Linked DNA regions of Streptosporangium sp. NBC_01755. The protein of the gene in region 1 interacts with the protein of each later gene in a pairwise test. Links are inferred from orthologs where the notes say so. Each region holds a gene or a part of one and is shown in the gene's direction. Other genes may lie near its edges.

The links. The genes of interacting proteins can lie anywhere in the genome.
Region 2: the proteins of aceE (region 1) and nth interact in binary tests that used the Escherichia coli proteins (3 or more experiments, as listed by UniProt). The link is inferred for Streptosporangium sp. NBC_01755 from one-to-one orthologs.

Annotation. Positions count from the first base shown.
Region 1 is NZ_CP109131.1:1,107,998-1,112,520, forward strand. Bases 606-3,883 are described here. They hold aceE (pyruvate dehydrogenase (acetyl-transferring), homodimeric type), read left to right. Parts: upstream 606-935; coding sequence 936-3,683; downstream 3,684-3,883. Other genes in these bases: OG884_RS04725 (alpha/beta hydrolase), read left to right, coding at 3,777-3,883. Outside these bases: OG884_RS04715 (secondary thiamine-phosphate synthase enzyme YjbQ), read right to left, coding at 16-423; more of OG884_RS04725, read left to right, coding at 3,884-4,523. UniProt on the Escherichia coli protein: Component of the pyruvate dehydrogenase (PDH) complex, that catalyzes the overall conversion of pyruvate to acetyl-CoA and CO(2).
Region 2 is NZ_CP109131.1:3,851,319-3,855,275, forward strand. The notes cover bases 641-3,496. They hold nth (endonuclease III), read left to right. Parts: upstream 641-1,636; coding sequence 1,637-2,356; downstream 2,357-3,496. Other genes in these bases: OG884_RS18140 (MBL fold metallo-hydrolase), read left to right, coding at 641-817; OG884_RS18145 (Crp/Fnr family transcriptional regulator), read right to left, coding at 869-1,549; OG884_RS18155 (NUDIX hydrolase), read left to right, coding at 2,475-3,119; OG884_RS18160 (HEAT repeat domain-containing protein), read right to left, coding at 3,069-3,496. Outside these bases: OG884_RS18135 (NUDIX hydrolase), read left to right, coding at 1-32; more of OG884_RS18140, read left to right, coding at 29-640; more of OG884_RS18160, read right to left, coding at 3,497-3,620; OG884_RS18165 (MarP family serine protease), read left to right, coding at 3,693-3,957. UniProt on the Escherichia coli protein: DNA repair enzyme that has both DNA N-glycosylase activity and AP-lyase activity. The DNA N-glycosylase activity releases various damaged pyrimidines from DNA by cleaving the N-glycosidic bond, leaving an AP (apurinic/apyrimidinic) site.

The DNA of each region.
Region 1 (4,523 bases):
TGGGCTACGTATGAATTAGTCCGACAAAAATGACAAACGGACCTGGCGTTCCAGATTGTCGATGTTGAGATCCACCACGGCGATGGACTGCCAGGTTCCCAGCGCGAGCCGTCCCGACAGGACCGGGACGGTGGCGTACGGCGGAATGAGGGCGGGCATGACATGCGACCGTCCATGCCCTCTTGAACCGTGCGCATGCCTCCATCTGCCATCGGCAGGAAGCAGAGCCTCCAAGGCCGCGAGCAGATCGTCGTCACTGCCTGAACCCAGCTCCAGCAGCGCGACCCCGGCGGTCGCATGGGGCACGAAGACGTTCAACAGGCCGTCGCCCCCACATGACCGGACGAAGCTCTCGCACTCGGAGGTGATGTCGTGCACCCGATCCCGGGAACCCGTTACCACCTCGATCGTCTGAGATCTCACATACCGATCCTACGATCCATCGTGAGCTGCGACGACGACCGCACCCCGGTCCGGAGCGCATCAGTGCCCCATCCGTCACACGCCCGCCCTGGGTAGATCACCTTATTTGGGATGCTCCTGCCCTCCATGAGGGCATGAAAAGGGTACGGAGGGCACTATGTGGGGAGGGCCACCCGTTACATATATGCAAGATTTCGATCGGTCCCGGCGGCGTCCCCGAGCCCGGAAAGCCTTCCTGCCGCAGGGTTTCGGGCCTCGTCCGGACCGCGGGCCCGGAGTCCCAAGGGGAGAGACCCCGGATTTCCAGGGAGAGGCCCTGTAAAAAGTAGGGAACCTCGTTGTAACCTTTGACGGCGATTCATCCTACCATCGGTGGTCTAGGCCACTTTTGTGCCCCTGCCAGCAGGGATCTCCTGGTTACCGGTAAGTAGAGATGCACTTTCCGGGGTAAGCGACCAGGATGGAAGACGACCTACACCAGACAAAAGTCCATCCTCGGAAGGCGAGACCCAGTGGCTTCCGGACGCCAGCGTTTCTCGATCATCAGCGACGGCCTACCCAGCCAGCTTCCTGATGTCGACCCCAGTGAGACCCAGGAGTGGCTCGAGTCGCTCGACAACGTCATCAAGACGGAAGGTCGCACTCGTGCTCGTTATCTGATGCTTCGGCTGTTGGAACGGGCCCGGGAGCACCAGGTCGGTGTGCCCGGCCTGCGCAGCACCGACTACATCAACACCATCCCGCCGGAACGTGAGCCCTGGTTCCCGGGCGACGAGTACGTCGAGCGCCGGATCCGCGCCTATACGCGCTGGAACGCGGCGGTCATGGTGACCCGGGCCAACGCCCGCACCAACGTCGGCGGGCACATCGCCACCTATGCCTCGGCCGCGTCGCTCTACGAGGTGGGTTTCAACCACTTCTTCCGCGGCAAGGATCACGGCGAGTCCGGAGACCAGGTCTTCTTCCAGGGCCACGCCGCACCGGGCATCTACGCCCGCGCCTTCCTTGAGGGCCGCCTCAAGGAGGCCCAGCTCGACGCCTTCCGCCAAGAGCTCTCGCACGGTTTCAAGGGCCTGCCCTCCTACCCGCACCCCCGCCTGATGCCCGACTTCTGGGAGTTCCCCACGGTCTCCATGGGTCTCGGGCCGATCGGGGCGATCTATCAGGCCCGGTTCAACCGCTACCTGCTGAACCGGAAGATCAAGGACACCAGCCGGAGCCACGTCTGGTGCTACCTCGGTGACGGCGAGATGGACGAGCCCGAGTCGCTCGGCGCGATCGGCCTGGCGGCCCGTGAGGAACTCGACAACCTCACCTTCGTCATCAACTGCAACCTGCAGCGTCTCGACGGCCCGGTGCGCGGCAACGGAAAGATCATCCAGGAGCTGGAGTCCTACTTCCGTGGCGCCGGCTGGAACGTCATCAAGGTCGTCTGGGGCCGCGACTGGGATCCGCTGCTGGCGGCCGACGTCGACGGCGTGCTGGTCAACAAGATGAACACCGTCCCCGACGGCCAGTTCCAGACCTACTCCGTCGAGTCCGGCGAGTACATCCGCGAGAACTTCTTCGGTGACGACCCGCGCCTGCGCAAGATGGTCGAGCACCTCTCGGACGAGGACATCCGCAAGCTGTCGCGCGGCGGCCACGACTACCGCAAGGTTTACGCGGCCTACAAGTCGGCCCGCGAGCACGTCGGCCAGCCGACCGTCATCCTCGCCCAGACCATCAAGGGCTGGACCCTCGGCAAGGACTTCGAGGCGCGCAACGCGACGCACCAGATGAAGAAGCTGTCCAAGGCCGACCTGAAGGAGTTCCGCGACCGGCTCTACCTGCCGATCCCCGACTCCGCCCTCGAAGCCGACCTTCCTCCGTACTTCCACCCGGGCGAGAACGACCCCGAGATCCAGTACATGAAGGAGCGGCGCGCGGCCCTGGGCGGTTTCCTGCCCAAGCGCGTGATGCGCGCCAAGCCGGTCAAACTTCCCGGCGACGCCGCCTACGCACAGCTGAAGAAGGGCTCCGGCAAGCAGAACGTCGCCACCACCATGGCGTTCGTCCGCCTGCTCAAGGACCTCATGCGCGACAAGGAGATCGGCCACCGCTTCGTGCCGATCATCCCTGACGAGGCGCGTACCTTCGGTCTCGACGCGATCTTCCCGACGGCGAAGATCTACTCGCCGCACGGCCAGACGTACGAGGCGGTCGACCGCGAGCTGCTGCTGTCGTACAAGGAGTCGACCGAGGGCCAGATCCTGCACGAGGGCATCAGCGAGTCGGGCTCGATGGCCTCCACGATCGCGGTCGGCTCGTCGTACGCCACGCACGGCGAGCACATGATCCCGATCTACATCTTCTACTCGATGTTCGGCTGGCAGCGCACCGCCGACCAGATGTGGCAGCTCGCCGACCAGATGGGCCGCGGCTTCCTGCTCGGCGCCACCGCAGGCCGCACCACGCTGAACGGCGAGGGCCTGCAGCACGAGGACGGCCACACCCCGCTGATCGCCTCGACGAACCCGGCGGCGGTCTCGTACGACCCGTCGTGGGGGTTCGAGGTGGCCCACATCGTCCAGGACGGCCTGCGGAGGATGTACGGCGAGCAACCGGAGAACGTCTTCTACTACCTGACCGTCTACAACGAGCCCTACCTCCAGCCCGCCGAGCCCGCGGACCTGGACGTGGCGGGCCTGCTCAAGGGTCTGTACAGGTTCGCCCCGGCTCCGGCCGTCTCGGGGCCGAAGGCCAACATCCTGGTGTCCGGCGTGGCCGGGCCGTGGGCCGTGGAGGCCCAGCGGTTGCTGGCCGAGGACTGGGGTGTGGCGGCGGAGGTCTGGTCGGCCACCTCCTGGACGGAGCTGCGCCGTGACGCGCTCGCCGCCGAGGAGCACAACCTGCTCAACCCCGGGGCGGACAAGCGCGTGCCGTACATCACGCAGGCGCTGTCGAAGGCCCAGGGGCCGTTCGTGGGCGTGAGCGACTACATGCGGGCGGTCCAGGACCAGATCGCCCAGTGGGTTCCCGGTGACTGGAGCTCGCTCGGCACCGACGGCTTCGGCCTGTCGGACACCCGGTCGGCGCTGCGCCGCCACTTCCACGTGGACGCGGCCTCGATCACCCTGGCCGTGCTCACCCAGCTGGTCGAGCGCGGTGAGCTCGACTCCGAGGTGCTGGGCGACGCCATCGCCATGTACCACCTGAAGAACGGCGTGACCGAGGCCGGGGGCGCCGAGAGCAACGACACCCAGTCCATGGGAGTGTGATCCTTTCCGGGCGGGTTCTCCTTTTCCAGGGGGGCCCGCCCGGTTAGGGTGGAATCGCTTCCCCCGGCGAACGATTCCAGGGGGAGCTGTTTCATGGCAAGAATCCTTAGGGCGGCCGCGACGGTCACGGCCCTGTCAACCGCGCTCGCCGCCTGCGGCGGCTACGGGAACCGCGCCGTCTCGGACATCTCCGCGCCGACCGCCACCGCGGCAACGGTCACGCCCTCGGGGACGCCCTCGAAGACGATCGTCTGGGGTCCCTGCACCGACATCCAGCGACCCGGCGGCCAGCCCCCCGCGGCGCCCGACCGCACGCAGCAGTGCGGGAGGCTCAAGGTCCCGCTCGACTACGCCAAACCGAACGGCGAGTCCATCGACATGGCCGTCATCCGCGTCAAGGCCACGGGCCCCGGTGCGCGGATCGGCTCGCTGGTCTTCAACTTCGGCGGTCCCGGCGCCTCGGGCGTCGACACCCTCGCCCAGGCCGCCAAGGCCTTCACCAATCTGAACCGCCGCTACGACCTGGTCAGCTTCGATCCCCGCGGAGTCGGCCGCAGTTCGGGCGTCAGGTGCGACGGCAACGCGATGATGGACAAGTTCACCTCGATGAACACCCTGCCCACCAACGACGCCGAACGCGCCCAGATCCGGCTGACCACCAAGGAGTTCGTGACGGCCTGCGGGCAGACCTCGGGCAGGCTTCTGCCCTATGTCGGCACCGTGAACGCCGCCGCGGACATGGACCGCCTCCGCGAGGCCCTGGGCGAAAGACAGCTGAACTACTTCGGCATCTCGTACGGGACGCAGCTCGGCGCGGTCTACGCGACCAGGTTCCCGAAG
Region 2 (3,957 bases), 2.7 Mb from region 1 along the record:
TCGACGACGACTACGAGTTCGGTGCCCGGTGAGCGGGCTGCGGATCCCCCTGGAGGGGCCGGACGGGGCGGGTACGGAACACGCGCTCAACCTTCTCGCCCCGAACCCCTCGGAGATGACCCTGGACGGCACCAACACGTGGGTGATCGGCTTCGGGGAGGAGGTGCTGGTCGTCGACCCCGGCCCCGACGACGAGGAGCACCTCGCGCGGGTCGCGGGCCGGCTGGAGGGCCGCCGGGTCGTCGCGATCCTGCTGACCCACGGGCACCATGACCACAGCGGTGGTGCCGCGAGGTTCGCGGGGCTGGTCGGCGCGCCCGTCAGGGCACTGGATCCCGCGCACCGGCTGGGTGAGGAGGGGCTCGGCGACGGCGACGTGCTCACGGCAGGAGGCCTGGAGCTGCACGTGGTGGGCACGCCAGGCCACTCGTTCGACTCGCTCTGCTTCTGGTTGCCACAGGACAGGGCGATCCTCACCGGCGACACCGTGCTCGGCCGCGGCACCACCATGATCGCGCCGGACGGCGACCTGGCCGACTACCTGCGCTCCCTGGACCTGCTCCGGGCGAGAGCCGAGCAGGTCGGGGCCGAGGCGCTGCTGCCCGGTCACGGCCCGGTGCTCCCCGATCCGATCGGCGCGCTCGACGGCTACATCGCGCACCGGCGGCGTCGGTTGGACCAGATCCGGGAGGCCAGGGAGCGGGGGGCGGCGACGCCTCGCGAGATCGTCGAGATCGTCTACGCGGACGTGGACAGGTCCCTCTGGTTCGCCGCCGAGATGTCGGTCCGCGCGCAGCTCGCCTATCTGGACGGCTAGTGTTCCGTTCCTCAAGGGGGACAGAGCCTGGGCCGCGTGCGGCCCGACCGGTCAGCGCGAACGGTTGTGCAGCCGCTCCAGGTCCATGATGACCACGGCCTTGGCCTCGATGCGCAGCCAGCCGCGCTGGGCGAAGTCGGCCAGCGCCTTGTTCACGGTCTCGCGGGAGGCGCCGACCAGCTGGGCCAGCTCCTCCTGGGTGAGGTCGTGGTGGACCCGCACGCCGTCGTCGACCCGCTGGCCGAAACGATCGGCCAGGTCCAGCAGGGCCTTGGCCACCCGTCCGGGAACGTCTGTGAAGACCAGGTCGGCCAGCACGTCGTTCGTACGGCGGAGGCGTTGGGCCAGGGCGCGCAGCAGGTGAAGGGCGACCTCGGGGCGGCCGGTCAGCCAGGGGCGCAGGTCGTCGTGTCCGAGCCCGGCCAGCAGGACGTCGGTCAGCGCTGTGGCGGACGCCGTGCGGGGACGGGGGTCGAACAGGGAAAGCTCGCCGAACATCTCGCTCGGGCCGAGCACGCTGAGCAGGTTCTCCCGGCCGTCGGGTGCGGTACGGGAGAGCTTGATCTTGCCTTCGAGCACCACGTAGAGGCGATCTCCGGTCTCGTTCTCGCTGAAAAGGGTCTGCCCTTTGGCGAGACGTACCTCGGAGATGCTCGTGCGCAGCGCGGCGGCGCTCTCACGGTCGAGCGCGGCGAACAGAGGGGCCTTGCCCAGCACGTCGTCGGAGTTCACAGTGCCTCCTGTTTCACGGCTCACGCAGTTATTGTGACCCATCCCACCGAGCGGCTCTGCGGGGGGCCTTGAGCGTAGGCTGTCGGAGTGCTCCGCAATGTCAGCCCCGGTGGTGAATCCCAGCTTGCCCTGGTACGTCGAGCTCGGCGAATGGACCGGATCTTGGCGAAGGCCTATCCCGACGCCCATTGCGAGCTTGACTTCGGCAATCCTCTTGAGCTGCTGGTTGCGACGATCTTGTCCGCACAGTGCACGGATAAAAGGGTCAATACGGTCACTCCTACCCTTTTTGTGAAATATCCCACAGCAGAAGACTATGCCGGTGCCGACCGGGCCGAGCTGGAGGGGATCATCCGGCCCACCGGGTTCTTCCGGGCCAAGAGCAACAGCATCATCGGCATGGCCCAGACCCTGTGTGAGCGCTTCGGCGGCGAGGTCCCGGGAAAGCTCAAGGATCTGGTGACCCTGCCGGGAGTCGGCCGCAAGACCGCCAATGTGGTGCTCGGCAACGCCTTCGGGGTGCCCGGAATCACCGTCGACACCCACTTCCAGCGGCTCACCCACCGCTTCCGGTGGACCTCGGAGACCGACCCGGTGAAGATCGAGCGGGTCGTCGCCGAGCTCATACCGAAGCGCGACTGGACGATGATGTCCCACCGCTTGATCTGGCATGGCCGCCGCGTCTGTCATGCCCGCACGCCGGCCTGCGGAGTGTGCCCGCTCGCCGAGCTCTGCCCCTCGTACGGCATCGGCCCCACGGACCCCGCCCAGGCCGCCAAGCTGGTGCGTCCCGGCCCCTTCTCGTGATCTTTCCTTCATCGGTGCGGTAAGACCGCTTCCCGGTCCCGGTGGATCCGCTACCATCCCGCCGGGCCCGGGAAGCGCGGAGCGGGGCGCCGTGTTGCAGAGGACCGGAGGTGTGCCCGTGGAAGAGGTTCCCGGATGGTTGGAAACGCTGGCGGAGCGGGTCGCGGGAACGCCGGTGCCCTCGATGATGCGTCCGCCGGCGGCCGGCGGGCGCCCGGCCGCGGTGCTGCTGCTCTTCGGCGAGGGGCCGCTCGGTCCGGACGTGCTGCTCATCCAGCGGAGCTCACGCGGGCGCACACACGCCGGGCAGCCCGCGTTCCCGGGCGGCGGGGTGGACCCGGAGGACGACGGCCCGATCGCCGCCGCGCTGCGCGAGGCCGGTGAGGAGACCGGTCTGGATCCGACGGGCGTCCAGGTGATCGGGACCATGCCCGAGCTGTACGTGAGCCGCAGCGACAACCGGGTGACCCCGGTGCTGGCCTGGTGGCACACGCCCTGCGTGGTCCACGCGGCCTCGCCGGACGAGGTGGAGTCGGTGGAGCGGGTCCCGATCCGCGAGCTCGTCGACCCGGCCAACCGGATCAGGCTGCGCCATCCGAGTGGTTACTCGGGGCCGGCTTTCCGGGTGCGCGGGCTGCTGGTGTGGGGGTTCACCGCGGGAGTGCTCGACGGTGTGCTCGGCCGTTCGGGTTTCGAGCTTCCCTGGGATCGTTCACGGATCGAGGACATCCCGCCCGACGTCCTCAACCTCGCGTCCCGTTGACAGGGCCAGGCCCAGTCGAGCCCAGTCGGCCACGTCCCCGTCGGGATCGAGGGTCAGCCGTCGCAGCGCTGCCAGGCCCGTCGGGTCGGGTGGGTTGCCCATGATGTTCGGCAGCGCGTAGGCGGCCCCGTACCTGATCCGGGGATCGGCGTGTTCGGAGAGGGCGATCACCGACGGTAGCCCGCGGCGGTCCCTGAGGTGGCCGAAGGCGATCAGTACCGAGTAGAGCACCAGGCAGTTTTCCTCACGGACCGACAGGCCGCGAAGCACCGGCAGGGTCCGGTCGACGAAGCCGAGCCGCCCCAGGATGTCGACCCCGAGCATCCGCTCGGCCGTGGTCTTTCCCGAGCAGAGTCTCCGTGCCGCGGTGAAGGTCTCCAGATCGCCCCGTTCCTGCAGCTGGGTGATCACGCGCCAGCGGGCCGCGCCCTCCTGATCTCGCTCCCGCAGCGCGGTCTCGATGAGAGCCCCCACGGTCGCCGCTCCTCCGATCATCGCCATTCGGCCACGATAACCGCAGAGACCTCGCAGAAGGTGTGCACGCGCGGGGCAAGGGCTGGATACCGTAAAGGAGTGAGCGGTGATCTCCTCGACCTCATCCTGATCGCCCTGATGGTGGCCTTCGCGGTGTCGGGATACCGCCAGGGGTTCATCATCGGGGCCCTGAGCTTTGTCGGTTTTGTCGGTGGCGGGTTGCTGGGCATGTTCATCGCCCCGCCCATCGCCGGAGCGGTGGTCGACGGTGAGACCGAGCGGGCGCTGCTGGCGATCGTCATCGTCTTCCTCGCCGCCACGATCGGTCAGTTCGCGTCGTCGACGATCGGCGCCGTGGTCCGCA